DNA from 2 places in the Pseudovibrio sp. FO-BEG1 genome. Region 2 is predicted to be linked to the other one. Evidence: predicted binding sites of a transcription regulator. Region 2 holds the regulator's gene; the other holds the start of a gene.
The links. Region 2 encodes PhoB, which activates phosphate uptake and scavenging genes when phosphate is short. Its sites were predicted from a motif close to TGTCATNNANCTGTCAT; they were not measured.
Positions count from the first base shown of each region.

Region 1 (7,690 bases), 110 kb from region 2:
TTTGTGGATCGATCCTGAATGCTCGCCGCAAATCAAAGAACCATCAGCGCGAACTGTGGCTTTGAAACGTCCCCGGGCATCGGTCAGTTCCGCGCCCGGTGTCAACAATCCGGTTTCCAACAGGTTGCCAAACGGAACTCGTGGAAGAGCGCGTTTGCCTTGTGTCATCGCCAGAAAATCGTCGTTGGCTGGTGTCACCCGGTCAATCCGCTCAGAAGCTGCCTTGATGTAGGCATCTTCACGCTCACAGCCCACAAAGTGGCGGCCAAGCTTTTTGGCAACAGCACCGGTGGTGCCGGTTCCAAAGAACGGATCAAGGATCACATCACCCTGATTGGAAGTGGAAAGCAGCACACGGTAGAGCAGGCTTTCCGGCTTCTGTGTTGGATGCACTTTGTCGCCGTTGTCGTCCTTCAAACGCTCATGACCGGTGCAGATAGGCAGCACCCAGTCAGACCGCATCTGAAGGTCGTCGTTAAACGTCTTCATTGCATCGTAGTTAAAGGTCGGCTTGCTCTCCTGTGAAGGGCAGGCCCAGATGAGCGTCTCATGAGCATTCGTAAAACGCTTGCCACGGAAGTTCGGCATCGGATTTGTTTTCAGCCAAACCACATCATTGTTGATCCAGAACCCAAGGTCCTGCATCACCGCACCAACGCGGAAAATGTTGTGATAGGAACCGATAACCCAGATGGACCCGTTTGGCTTCAGCACGCGGCGAACCGCAGTGAGCCATGCACGAGTGAACTCATCGTAAGCTTTAAAGCTGGAGAACTGATCCCAATGATCATCGCAGGCATCTACCTTTGAATGATCTGGTCTGTGCAGGTCTCCGCCCAGCTGTAGGTTGTAAGGGGGATCGGCAAAAACCACATCCACGCTGTTGTCTGGAAGCTTGTTCAAAGCCTCGACACAGTCACCCTTAATAATCGTATCAAGCCACTCTGGCTTGGTGGAAGTATGGGGTGTCATCAGGGACACCCCTTCTTTACGCTTTACTCTCATTGCGACGCAGCACCTCACGCAATTTCTGAGTGCTATGGTTACCGGATATGGTAAACCACTGGTTAACGGTGGATATCTTTTATTCTTTTAGAATCAACGCTTTATTTACAGATCCGAATATTTGTCTCGAAGTTAACTCCTATTAATATTCGGTCGCGGATTCCCTTGGGGTAGAGGTTTATGAGGAGTTAAAATGGCGAAAATGGAGAGCTAAAATATTTTTTTGAGAGTCAAGCTTTTTTGCTGGCTAAAACGAACAAGGTAAACGCACTGCGGGGACAGCGGGCAAATCGGTTAATCAGTGTGGCAGAGCTCCCGTAACGGACAGCGCAAAAAGAAAGCGCGCCACAAAGGACGCGCTTCCCAAATTGCAAATCAGTGTGAGGAGAGGGGCTTACTCAATCCCTATGCAGTTGGCGTAGAAGGTCACTGTCGCTGGCCAGTCAGAGAACACGCCGCTCACCTTCACATCCTGCGCCAGAACATCCAGCAACTCGTAAACGCTGCCTTCGCTGGTGATCGCATCATTGATGCTGCGGTAGTACCAACCACCTTTGTTATGCGACAGCAGGCCGGAGCGCTCCAGCGTCCAGGCGAAGATCTTGATACCCGCCTCATTGGCAGCCTTCGCATAAGCGGAAGGAACGATCTTGCCGTCTTCCAGAGTAACAAGCATCCACAAAGGGGGGGAGATGTAGTTGACGCCCACCTCCTTCAGTTCAGCCATGGATGGCTTGAAACTGGTTGGATCGGATGTATCAAAACCCTGCATGCGGAAGCGACCATCAAGGAACACAGCCTGCTTACCAAACTCTGGCTCATTCTTGATCCAGTAAAGCACATCATCAAGGAAGAACGACTGAGGGTATACGTCAGAGGCTGGAACACCAGCTGCCTTGTACTCATCAATCAGCTTCTGGGCGTAATCTTCCTGAGAGAACCCATCAAACGGCATCTTGACGCTTGGGCGCTTTAACTCCGGCGTAAACTTAGCGCCTTGTGCCTTGAACAACTCAATGGACTGAGCATGGGTCATCAATGTTCCGCCATTACCAGCCGCCGCATAAAGGTCAGTACGCCAGTCGGCTGTGCCTTTCAGGAAGTCCTCAACTATTGTCGCAGTTGGGTCAGAAGCATCCATCTTGCCCTTCAGGCCTTCAAACTCAGCCAGAGTGATCTCTGAGGTTCTGCACTCAGCAGTCGCTTTCTCACCACCCGCAGCCGCGGTAAATGGCTTTACACAGGTGCCAGCCAGATCTGTTGCCAGAATATTGGTGGTGGTTGCCAGATCGTTCTGGGAGTGACGGCAAACCAGCTGCTTGTCTTTGGTGAAGGTGACATCACATTCCTGCACACCAGCGCCCATCACTGCAGCAGCCTGATAAGACTCTAAAGTATGTTCAGGAAACTGCAGCGGCGCACCGCGGTGCCCAATAGAAAAGCTGGAGGTGGTGGCTGGGTTGCCAATGCAGGCCCGCAGTTTTTCCTTCAGCGGGCTCTCCTGCATCTGCTCAACGAGAAAAGCAGGGCGAGGGCCCAGCTGTGCAGCTTGCGCGCTTGCAGTAAAACAAGCGCCTGCCATCAGCCCAAGCGCGGCGGTTCGAACAAAGTGCATAAAAAAGATCCCTCCCGATCATTGAATGCTTTGGTGGTGTGATGCTGAAAAGAGCGTCGTACCTTTCCTCTGAAATCACACCCTTTAATTGGGATGTAGTTTTACAGAATAAACTGAAGGAGATAAGGGTAAATATGTAGTCAGATATCGCAATTCTGTGCGCAGAACTGGATCTGACGTTGCGTGAAAATATCCTCACTCACTAAAAAATAAATCATATTTGTCTGCGGATTGTCTTGACCCTGTCGTAAACATCCCTCAGATATATAGTGACACGAAAGAGGAGAAACCGAACGTGTCGACTATATCCGATAGCGACGTTGTGATGGAAACCCGTTCCATCCGCACGCCTGAAACAATTCCCCCACGATCCTTTAAAGATGCCGCTGAAGCTGTTGAGCACCTGATCTTCCTGTTTGATCGGGCAACGGACTTTTTGCGCGAGAATTTTAAGTCTGCCGCTCAGGGCAGCATGCCGACAAACCGGGTCAGAGCTTTTTATCCGGAACTTCGTTTTGAAATGTCCAGCCACATCCGTGTGGACACCCGCCTGTCCTATGGATTTGTAGCAAGACCTGGCAAATACAAAACCACAATCACCCGGCCTGATTTGTTCAGACACTATCTGGAACACCAGATCGATCTGCTGATCAAGAACCACGGCCTCGAAGTTGAGATCGCTGAGAGTGAACAGCCAATCCCGCTGCACTTCGCATTCTATGATGGCGCCCACGTTGAAGGCGCACTGCCAGACAGCGCAGAACGCACACTGCGTGATGTGTTTGATGTACCAGATCTGGCGGTTATGGATGATGCCATTTCCAACGGCACCTACCGTGCCAAAGATGGCTTTGAGCCTCTGGCCCCATTCACCGCGCCGCGCGTAGATTACTCCCTGCATCGTTTGCAGCACTACACCGCAACGGCACCGCGCTATTTCCAGAACTTCGTGCTCTTCACAAACTATCAGTTCTACATTGATGGCTTTGCGCAGATGGCGAAGGAACTGATCAACGATCCAAACAGCGGCTATGTCGCCTTCGTAGAGCCGGGCAATCTCATCACTTACGCTGGCGATAAAGAACCACGTGAAGGTGTAGCCCCACCACGTCTGCCGCAGATGCCAGCTTATCACCTGCTGCGAGAGGACAACTCTGGTATCACCATGGTGAACATCGGTGTCGGTCCATCCAACGCGAAAACCATCACCGACCACATTGCGGTGCTTCGCCCACATGCCTGGTTGATGCTGGGTCACTGCGCTGGGCTCAGAAGCAGTCAGCAGCTCGGTGACTACGTGCTGGCTCATGGTTACGTCCGCGAAGACAAGGTGCTCGACGCTGATTTGCCAACATGGGTTCCGATCCCACCTCTGGCAGAAGTGCAGGTCGCGCTGGAAGATGCAGTTGAGAAAACCACCGGTTACAGCGGTTATGATCTGAAGCGCGTCATGCGCACAGGCACCGTAGCGTCCATCGACAACCGCAACTGGGAACTGCGCGACCACCGCGAGCCGGTACAGCGCTTCTCCCAGTCCCGCGCCATTGCGTTGGACATGGAGTCCGCAACCATCGCCGCCAACGGCTTCCGCTTCCGCGTTCCATACGGAACCTTGCTCTGCGTCTCAGACAAGCCACTGCATGGTGAGTTGAAACTGCCGGGCATGGCGACAGACTTCTACCGCAAACAGGTGGACCAGCATCTGGAAATCGGCGTGAAGACCATGGAGATCCTGAGAGAGATGCCACTGGAGCGCCTCCATTCTCGAAAACTCCGCAGCTTCATGGAAACCGCTTTCCAATAAGCACCATTTGGCAGCAACAAGAACAAGAAAGCCGGGCTTCAGACCCGGCTTTTTTGTTGTGTGCTTAAATCAACCCACCCGCCTTAAGCGCCTTCTTCATCACTGTTGGCAGAGCTTCCCCTTCAAGCTCATCGGGAGTGGACCACCAGTAGCCCTCTGGCTCTGCGTAGTTCGCTGGAGCCTCCGCCTGCCAGACACTCATTTCTAGATGGAAGTGGGTGAAGGTGTGCTTCACGTCTTTGGCTGTCCGCACCCACTTCGCCTGAATGGGGGCGGCTGTCAGATCTTCCAGCGCAGCGTCATCGGACCAGTGTGTGGTGATTGGCTCACTCATCCCGGCAAGCAAGCCTTTGTCCTCTCGCTTGCGGAGTAGAATGCGTCCCTTGTCATCACTCAGCAGGAAAGCCATGCCCCGTCGTGTCGGCTTCACCTTCTTCGGTGCTTTGCGCGGCAGCGTGTCTGCAATGCCTTGCTTGCGGCCTTCGCAGACCTCCATCCATGGGCAGATGCCACAGGCCGGTGATTTGGGAGTACAGATGGTGGCGCCCAGATCCATCATGGCCTGCGCAAAGTCGCCGGGGCGATCATGGGGCGTCACCTCAGCCATCAGCGGCTTCACCTCAGCCTTGAGGGCAGGGAGCTCGGTCAGCAGGGCGTGGCGGCGCGAAAGCACCCGTTCCACGTTGCCATCCACCACGGCTGCATGTCGTCCAAACGCAATGGTGGAGATCGCCGCAGCGGTGTAAGGACCCACTCCGGGCAGCTTCAAAAGCCGCTCTTCCTCCTCGGGAAAACGTCCATTGTGATGCAATTGGACATATTTTGCACACTTATACAGATTTCTTGCACGGGAATAATAACCAAGCCCAGCCCATGCTTTGAGGATATCTTCCTCCTCCGCATTGGCCATATCTGCAAGTGTTGGCCATGTCTTTATGAAGAGTTCGAAGTAATTTTTTACCGCCGCGACAGTAGTCTGCTGAAGCATGATCTCGGAGAGCCAGACGTGGTAAGGGTCTGGTTTTACACCGGAAAGTATATCAGCAGGAGCTGTTCGCCATGGCAGTTGGCGAGAATTTCTGTCATACCAGTAAAGAAGAACTAGATTATCTTGCATGGTTTTGTGGGTTAACCTTGGTTTTGATCCCTAAATAATTGGGGTTCCCTTGGTAATTCATGGTACCGCGAAAAACGGGACTAAATTAAAACTAATATAAAGCAATGGTCATATATGTGCCTTAATCTAATGGCGTGATGAAGACGATGAAAGCAACTGCGCAAAATCGGGTTCCCAAAAGATCGAGCCATCAGCTAAACGAGCTGATCGGTAAGACGATGCACCCTGTCGCGCGCAAACGCGGATTTGCCAGTGCTGATCTTCTCGCCGCTTGGCCCGAACTTGTCGGCAAGCAGTATCACGGAAAGGTACAGCCCGGTAGGCTTGTCTGGCCAAGAACCAAAAGCTCCGATGGAGAGCCAGTCGCCGAACCTGCAACCCTTCTTGTTCATGCTGATGGTCCCACTGCTTTGTTCTTCACCCATGAAGCGCCGCAACTGCGTGATCGTATAAATGCCTTTTTGGGCTGGAATGCGGTTGGCCGCATCAAGGTTGTGCAGCGCCCAGCTCTCAGAACCAAGAAGATCACACCCAAGCCACTGCGTAAGCTCTCTGAGATCGAAAACCGCCGCATTGAGCAAAAGGTGGCGCATGTTTCTGATGAGCGTTTGAAGAACGCACTAGAGAAGCTTGGCAAGAACCTCATTGCCCGCACACCTGCAGGCAACTCCTGATCCCTCAGCATTTCTTGTATACGTTGGAAAGTGATTACTGGCTCACAACCAGATCATGACCTTTGGCTGTGTAACCCAGCAGCAGGTCTGGGCGCTCCATCAAAAGATAGGCCGTGGTGGTTTCCTGCGCATTACGCAGCTCAATGGTATCCCCATTCACCGCCCAGGCTGTCACACTGCTCAACTCTTCATTGGAACAACCGCTCGTCGCCGCCAGTCCTGAGGGCAGGCCATGGGCTGCCGCAGAAGGGGACGCCACAGCTCCCGCAGCGGATTTGCTAAACTGCACACGGCACGGTGCAACGCTGTTTCCGTTGCCTTCACTCACCACCCAGTTCGTAGAGGTAAGCGCGCCCAGATCTGCTGTGCCCGTATAGATTACGTTTTGAGCTGCAGGTATAGCGGTTGTTTCAATCGTCGTTTCTTGAGTAGTTGTAGGTATAGCTTCGACGAAATCTTCAGATACGGAGGCTTGGCAGGCTATCAGTGGAGTGCTGAGAAGCATTAAGGTAGTCAAGCGCTTCATGGTGTATCCGTATATCTTGTTAGTGAGTTTGCTAAATCTTTAATAACTCATTAATGAGGCAAAAACAAAACAACGCGAAAAATTATTGTTGTTTTCCATGCATAAATTCTGTGGGTATGTATTAGCAGTGCAAATTTAATCATGGCAGATATCTGGAGGCGGATTTCGCCAGTTTGCCGCGAAACAGCGGAAGTCCTTTGTTTTAAACGAAGAAAATCGATTTCTCCCCTAATGCAAACGTCAATCAGGCCGCCTTACCAAAAATTAATATGACTACTCAGGATATTCAGTAGCTTCTGACAAGTATTTGCCATAGTTTCCTGAAAACCAATTGTTGCTGAAAAGCGAGTTGTGGGCATGTGCCGCAAACGGCAGGTGTTCACCAGCTTGTGATCAGAGGTCTAAGGGTAGGAGAGGTTATACTCGCACCCGGCCTCTGGCTGCCACCGCAGTAAAATGCAGTGGGTCAGTAGACAGGGCAACACATAGATAACTTGGGATAGGAAAACGTGACACTCTCTCGCCGTAAGTTTCTTGAGCGCACCAGCGCTCTGACAGCAGCTTCTCTCGCATTTGCCGCTATGCCAACTGTTGCCTCTGCACAGAGCTACTCTGAATCAGACTTGAACCAGGTTGGCCCACTGGGCGAGAAAGTTATTGGCAGCCCGGACGCGCCAGTCACCATCATCGAGTACGCTTCTCTGACCTGTGGCCACTGTGCGAACTTCCACAACACCACATATAAAGAGCTGAAGAAGAAATACATCGACACCGGCAAGGTGCGTTTCATCTTCCGTGAATTCCCGCTGGATACAGTCGCTGCAGCTGGCTTTATGCTTGCGCGCTGTGCACCGGAAGACAAATACTTCGACATTATGACCCTGATGTTCGAACAGCAGCGCAATTGGGCATTTACCAATGATCCGTACTCCGCCCTGTTGAATATGGG
Region 1 covers NC_016642.1:1,677,105-1,684,794, forward strand. Annotated here, with positions in the region: gene PSE_RS07675 (site-specific DNA-methyltransferase) at 1-972, opposite strand, end outside; gene PSE_RS07680 (glycerophosphodiester phosphodiesterase family protein) at 1,400-2,620, opposite strand; gene PSE_RS07685 (AMP nucleosidase) at 2,946-4,424, shown strand; gene mutY (A/G-specific adenine glycosylase) at 4,489-5,541, opposite strand; gene PSE_RS07695 (DUF721 domain-containing protein) at 5,679-6,215, shown strand; gene PSE_RS07700 (hypothetical protein) at 6,250-6,741, opposite strand; gene PSE_RS07705 (DsbA family protein) at 7,251-7,690, shown strand, end outside.
Region 1: PSE_RS07680 (glycerophosphodiester phosphodiesterase family protein) is a predicted target of PhoB. The motif match lies at 2,853-2,869, and genes of this name have one in related genera.

Region 2 (7,690 bases):
CCAAGCATCCGTGAGGCTGCACTGGGTGTTGGAGCTTCCCGCTTGCAGGCCGTGTTCCACCATGTGCTGCCTCTGGCAATGCCAGGCATCTTGACCGGAACCATCATCGGCATGGCGCAGGCTTTGGGTGAAACCGCACCGCTTCTCATGATCGGCATGGTGGCCTTCATCGTCGACATCCCGGCAAACCCGGTTGATCCGTCGACTGTGCTGCCGGTTCAGATCTTCATGTGGGCAGACTTCCCCGAACCGGCCTTCCAGCAGAAAACCTCTGCCGCGATCATGGTGCTGCTCGGCTTCCTGATCTCGATGAATGCAATCGCAATCGTTCTTCGTAAACGTTTTGAGCGCCGCTGGTGATTTGAAAGGCAAGATCATGGCATTGGAAATGACCACAGACACCGAGAGTGCAATGGATACAACAATAAGCACCCCTCCAGCCGTATCAGCTGAAGGCGAAACGCTCAAAATGCGTGGCCGTGATGTAAAAGTGTTTTACGGTGACAAGCAGGCCCTGCATGGCGTGGATCTGGATGTGCGCAAAAATCAGGTGACCGCGCTGATCGGCCCATCCGGTTGCGGCAAGTCCACCTTCCTGCGCTGCCTCAACCGCATGAACGACACCATCGACATCTGCCGCGTGGAAGGTGACATCCTTCTCGACAACGATGATGTCTACGACCCACGCATTGATGTGGTGGAACTGCGGGCCCGTGTTGGCATGGTGTTCCAGAAGCCAAACCCGTTCCCGAAATCTATCTTCGAGAACGTGGCTTACGGCCCACGCATTCACGGTCTGGCGCAAAACAAGGCCGATCTGGAAGAGATCGTTGCCAGCTCCCTGCAGCGCGCCGGTCTGTTTGAGGAAGTGAAAGATCGTCTGGATGAGCCGGGAACCGGCCTCTCCGGTGGTCAGCAGCAGCGTCTGTGCATCGCGCGCGCAATCGCAGTGTCTCCGGAAGTGATCCTGATGGATGAGCCATGTTCTGCGCTTGACCCGATCGCCACCGCTAAAGTGGAAGAGCTGATCGATGAGTTGCGCCAGAACTACACCATCGTCATCGTAACCCACTCCATGCAGCAGGCGGCGCGTGTTTCGCAGCGCACTGCATTCTTCCACTTAGGGACACTGGTGGAAGAGGGGCTGACCAACGACATCTTCACCAACCCCAAAGACCAGCGCACGCAGGATTACATCACTGGCCGTTTCGGTTAAAAATAATAGGCAAGGAGGTCTAAGGAGATCATCCGATGAAAGATCATATCGTCTCGTCCTTCAATGAAGAACTGAAAGAGCTGGCCGGACGTGTCGTCGAAATGGGCGGCCTCGCAGAAACGCTGGTACATGATGCCGTCAGCGCACTGCTGAGACAGGATCGCGAGCTGGCAACCCGCACCATTGCGGCGGACAGACGCCTCGACAACATGCAGGCTGAGCTGGAAGAGCTGTGCATCTCCGTGATCGCACGCCGCCAGCCGATGGCAAGCGACCTGCGCGACATCATCGCCGCCATGCGCATCTCCAACGATCTGGAGCGCGTTGGCGACATGGCCAAGAACATTGCAAAGCGGACGCTCGCAATTGAGAGTGAGTTCAACAACAAGCAGCTTGCTGTCGGCGTGGAGCATATGTCCGATCTGGCGTTGGAACAGCTCAAAGCCGTTCTCGATGCCTATACTTCCGGCGATCTGGAAGTCGTTCAGCGCGTACATTTGCGCGATGATGAGGTAGATGCGCTGTACACCAGTCTGTTCCGTCAGCTGCTCACCTACATGATGGAAGATCCACGCTCCATCACCATGTGTGCCCACCTGCTGTTCTGTGCAAAGAACATCGAGCGCATCGGTGACCATGCGACCAACATTGCCGAGAACATCTACTACATGATCTCCGGAAATCAGCTTCCGGCTGATCGTCCAAAAACGGACGAACTGGCAGACAGCAGCGCTGTCTGAGACGTGCCGCTCTCCGGGAAGCTGCAAGCCCGGAAGGCGACCACGTTGAACAAGGTTTGGAGTGTCGGGTTCATTACGCGGCACTTCATGTGTCAAATCAGAGGGCGACTTCGTGTTTCTGATAAGAAAAGACGCAACTACAAAAGGTTAAAGTGGTTTACATGCACAGTGATGGCGGTAAACTGCTTTACAACAGAAGGTGCAAAGAGAGCACTAGGGTATGCCTAAGATACTGATTGTAGAAGACGAAGAACCTTTAAGCCTGCTGCTGAGATACAATCTCGAAGCGGAAGGCTACAATGTCGACGTATGCGCAAGAGGAGATGAGGCGGAACTCCTGCTGCAAGAAAGCCAGCCGGACCTGCTCTTGCTGGACTGGATGCTGCCCGGCCTCTCCGGTATCGAGCTTTGCCGCCGTCTGCGGGCACGTTCAGAAACCGAACGAATGCCAATCATCATGCTCACAGCGCGTGGTGAAGAGTCTGAACGCATCCGCGGTTTGGCAACCGGAGCCGATGATTACGTCGTCAAACCTTTCTCCATTCCGGAGCTTATGGCCCGCGTGCGAGCGATCTTCCGCCGTGCATTGCCGGAAGTTGTCTCCACCATGCTCAAGTCCGGTGATATTGAGCTGGACCGCGAAACCCACCGCGTCCGCAGAACTGGCCGCGAAATCCACCTCGGCCCAACCGAATTCCGCCTGCTGGAGTTCCTCATGAGCGCACCGGGCCGCGTCTACTCCCGCGAGCAACTGCTCGACGGCGTGTGGGGACATGATGTCTATGTGGATGAGCGCACCGTGGATGTCCATGTGGGCCGCCTGCGTAAAGCCATTAATAAAGGCCGCATGAAAGACCCAATCCGCACCGTCCGCGGCGCCGGATACGCGTTCAACGACCAGTTTGCTGTCGGGTAATCGATTTCTGCTATATGCGCATTGTGAAACTGCATCTCTGATCCGGAGATGCAGACTAAAAACAATGCGGAAAACAAATGAAAATCAAGACGGTTGATAGAGCAACCGCTCATATCTACGACAATCTCTGCCAGGCTTACGAGGCAGAGTTCTCGCCTCTCACACACAAACAGCCTGACGCCAACGGTCTGTTCGCTAAGGACACGCTGCTGGAAGGCAACATCATCGGCTATCTGGTGTACAGCGACGACCTCCCGGCAGGACTGGCCGCCATCAAACAGGATGAGCAGGAGGGGTTCGAAGTCTGTGAGTTCTACGTCGTCCCCTATTATCGCCGACACAAGCTGGGCTTGCAGTTTGCCGGCGCGCTGTTTGATCAGATGCCCGGCAACTGGCAGATCAAGCAGATTGAAGGCGCGGACCACGCCACCGCCTTCTGGCGCGCTGTGGTGAACGACTACACCTCAGGCCACTATCAGGAAGACAGCTACAACGACCCGTACTGGGGCAATGTCACCCGCCAGACTTTCAGCGCTCACAAACACTAGGTCACAGTCACAGGCGGATAGTCGTTACAAAACAGGCATCCAGACAGCAAAAAGCCGGGCACTGGACCCGGCTCATAGCGCTTGCTTTCAGTCTGTTTTAGCTGGCGCGGCGGTTGCGGCGGTCGCTGACTGGCTGATAGGCAATGCTGCGGTGATGCGCGCAATACGGTGTGCCTGCATCTGACTGACGACCGCAGAAGTAGAAGTCTTCAGAACCCGGATCGCCAATTGGCCACTTACAGGTGCGTTCGTTCAATGTCAGGATGGATGCGCGTTCGGAAACCGGAATAAAGATTTCTGCGACTGGGACGGGAGCGATTTCGGTCTCGATCGTTTCAATTGGCTCAACTTTAAGAGCGTTGGCGCCTGCCACTGTTGGCTGAACTTGTCGAGGAGTAGGAGAGGGAGCTGCTGCTGCGACCGCTTCGGTCACTGTCGGTTTAATTGGAGAAGCTGTTCTTGCCGCTGGGGCAGTTGCCTTTCTCGTCTTGGTTGCACCGCCCCCTGATTTAGCACGCCCTGAAAGCCCTAGCCGGTGAACCTTACCAATTACGGCATTTCGGGTCACATTGCCTAGTTCCCCAGCGATCTGGCTTGCGCTTAACCCGTCTGCCCAAAGCTTGGTTAGTAACTCTACACGTTCTGCTGTCCAGCTCATTAAAGGCCCCCGTCTTCCTTCAGTGGCGCGCAAAACAGTATTCGCTCAGCTCGGACGTATCCGAATTTGCCGCTAACCTGAGCGTGTGTGCTTGCAGCGTTCAGTAACTACGAGATGGTGTATAACTCTTATCGCACAGTACTATATCGGCGTTCCTACGAGCAATAACCTCAAAGAATTGAGGTGGGGAAGACTCTGGTTTTCCCCAGAATTGCCGTACTACTACTTACCTATAACAGCCTTCTTGTGGTGGGAGAAGATTATCAATCTAAAGAATAGGAGCTGTTTGTTAAACCAAGTTCCACCGCATTCTTTCCAACACAAAGTAAGAGCTGATAGCGTTACCCCGTTGATATTTAATACATATATTTACCACTGAAAAACAACTAGTAAAAAACACTAGTAAACTACAAATTGCAGTGCAGATGCACTCGCCGAATGACACCTTCATATGACGCGGTACACGCTAGAGGTGTATTGAATAAACCTTAAGAGATATGGAAAAAAACTGGCCAGTGAAGAGGGGATTAGACCTCTACTCCATCATTTAAAAATGCCACAATGTGCCTTTCCTCAGGTAGTAGACCAACCGGAATGCACCGATAGGAAGAACAAAAAGCCGGCTGCCCATTCCTGAACAGGAGTAAGGTATTGCTGGCAATACGTGTTATTGACTGCCCTGAGGGAACGCGGTTTATATGTCGCTTCCCTTACAACTGAACACCTTCGGGTGTTGAATGAAGCGCCAGATGGCGTTTTTTGTTTTTGTAGCAACCAAGATTTTTGAGCCCAGAGCTCAATCCATGAGGAGTGAGAAATGACGACTTCGTCGCTAATGCAGACTTATGCACGTTCAGACCTGGCGTTTGAGCGTGGGGAAGGTGTCTGGCTTTATGCGGCTGATGGTCGACGATACATGGATTGTGCCTCGGGTATCGCCGTCTCCGGCTTGGGTCATGCGCATCCGAAGCTCGTTGAGGCGCTCAAATCTCAGGCTGAAAAGCTGTGGCACGTCACCAACCTCTACACCATTCCAGAGGGTGAAAAGCTCGCAAAGCTGCTGACAGACAACACCTTTGCTGACGTTGTGTTCTTTACCAACTCCGGTACGGAAGCGACCGAAGGTGCCATGAAGGCAGCGCGTCGCTACCACTTTGCCAAGGGTAACCCGGAAAAGAACCGCATCATCACCTTTGAAAATGCGTTCCACGGCAGAACCATGGCAGCTCTGGCTGCTGGTGGTCAGCAAAAGTATCTGGAAGGCTTCGGTCCAGCACCAGAAGGTTTTGATCAGGTGCCGGCTGGCGATCTGGAAGCAGTCAAAAAGATTGTTGGCCCGGAAACAGCAGCCATCATGCTGGAGCCTGTTCAGGGCGAAGGCGGCATCCGCTCCATGGATCCGGCTTTCTTGAAAGGCCTGCGCGAGATCTGTGATGAAAACGACCTGCTGCTGATCTATGACGAGATCCAGACGGGTGTTGGTCGTACCGGCAAGCTCTTTGCCCACGAATGGGCTGGTGTTGCACCAGACCTGATGGCGATTGCAAAAGGCATCGGCGGTGGCTTCCCGATGGGGGCGTTCCTCGCAACCAATGAAGCGGCCAGCGGCATGGTGCCGGGCGTGCATGGCACCACTTTCGGCGGCAACCCGCTGGCAATGGCTGTCGGCACTGCTGTTATGGAAACCGTCCTGGAACCGGGCTTTCTGGAAGCCGTTCAGGAAAAAGGCCTGATGCTAAAGCAAAAGCTTGCCTGCATTGTAGACCAGCACGGCGACGTGTTTGAGCTGGTGCGCGGTGAAGGCCTGATGCTTGGCCTCAAATGTAAGGTGCCAAACACCCAGCTGCTGGTTCACATGCGTAATAATGGTCTGCTGCCGGTTGGTGCCGGAGACAACGTGCTCCGCATCATGCCGCCAATGACCATCACCGCTGAAGAAATTGACGTGCTCGCCCAGAAAATTGAAGCCGCTGCTGCGGACATGGAAAACGAGCTGAAAACTGCCGAGACTGCCAAATGACTACACTGACAAAACCACAGCACTTTCTCGATATCAGTGATTTTTCAAGTGACGAACTCCGTCACATCATGGATGTCTCCAAGCAGATCAAATCCACCCGCAATGGCGTTCATCGCGGGCAGGGGCCTCTGGCAGGCAAAGTGCTGGCCATGGTCTTCGAACAGCCATCCACCAGAACCCGTATCTCCTTTGATGTAGGCATGCGCGAGCTTGGCGGCGAAACCCTGATGCTGACCGGTGCAGAAATGCAGCTTGGCCGTGGCGAGTCCATTCCGGACACCGCCCGCGTCCTGTCCCGCTTCGTCGACATGATCATGATCCGCATGCTGGACCATGACGCGGTCAGAGAGCTGGCGGAATATGCGACCGTGCCTGTCATTAACGGTTTGACCAAGATTTCACATCCTTGCCAGATCATGGCAGACATCATGACCTTCGAAGAACACCGCGGAAGCATTAAGGGTAAAACCGTTTCCTGGGTGGGTGACAGCAACAACGTTCTTTACTCCTGGATCGAAGCGGCATCCAAATTTGACTTCAAAATTAACGTTGCCGCACCAAATGAACTGACAGTACCCCTTGAATGGATCGAAAAGGCCTATACATCCGGTGCTGAACTTTCAGTAACAGACGATCCGTTTGCTGCTGTTAAAAACAGTGATTGTGTTATCACCGACTGCTGGGTTTCCATGGGTGACAGCGATGCTGAAACCCGTCACAACATGCTGGCTGCCTATCAGGTGAACGAACGCCTGATGAGTGAAGCCAACGATTCAGCCCTGTTTATGCACTGCCTGCCTGCACATCGTGGGGAAGAAGTGACAAATGAGGTGATCGACGGCCCGCATTCTGTGGTATTCGACGAGGCAGAAAACCGACTCCACGCCCAAAAAGGCATTATGGCGTGGTGCATGGGTGCATCGCCTCAAGGATAAAGCATATCGCTGAAAAGTGGCTGCTGGTTTTCAGGTGACGATATGCGCAAGCATAGTGCATATCGCTGAAAAGTGGTTGTCCGGTCTTCAGTCGAAGATATGCGCAAGGATAAAAGAACAAGATGACAAATACACCTGCTCAACCGACCGCCGCCGGCGTTGACGCTGTCGTACCATTTGCTGTTGAAGCACTGGACGTTCGCGGTCGGGTTATCAATATGGGGCCGGTGCTGAACTCAATGCTGGCGCGGCACAAGTACCCTGCGCCGGTAAACAAGCTGCTGTCAGAGGCAATTGTCCTGACATCCATGCTTGGCAGTACCCTCAAGTTCGAAGGTCGCCTGACTCTGCAAGCCCAGACAGACGGTGCAGTCTCCATGCTCGTGGTAGACTTCAACGCACCTGACGGCCTGCGCGCCATGGCTCAGTTTGACGAGGCAAAGGTTGCTGAAGTCGCAAGCAAGGATGGCTTCAAGCCAGACCAGTTGCTCGGCAAAGGCCATCTCGCCTTCACCATCGATCAGGGCGCCCATACCAGCCGTTACCAGGGTATCGTGGTTCTGAACGGCACCACTCTGGAAGAAGCTGCGCATGAGTACTTCCAGAAGTCCGAACAGATCCCGACTTTCGTTCGCCTCGGCGTTGCTGAAGTGCTGA
Region 2 covers NC_016642.1:1,789,717-1,797,406, forward strand. Annotated here, with positions in the region: gene pstA (phosphate ABC transporter permease PstA) at 1-360, shown strand, start outside; gene pstB (phosphate ABC transporter ATP-binding protein PstB) at 413-1,216, shown strand; gene phoU (phosphate signaling complex protein PhoU) at 1,252-1,956, shown strand; gene phoB (phosphate regulon transcriptional regulator PhoB) at 2,177-2,872, shown strand; gene PSE_RS08215 (GNAT family N-acetyltransferase) at 2,950-3,420, shown strand; gene PSE_RS08220 (GcrA family cell cycle regulator) at 3,518-4,078, opposite strand; gene PSE_RS08225 (aspartate aminotransferase family protein) at 4,896-6,098, shown strand; gene argF (ornithine carbamoyltransferase) at 6,095-7,033, shown strand; gene PSE_RS08235 (Hsp33 family molecular chaperone) at 7,156-7,690, shown strand, end outside.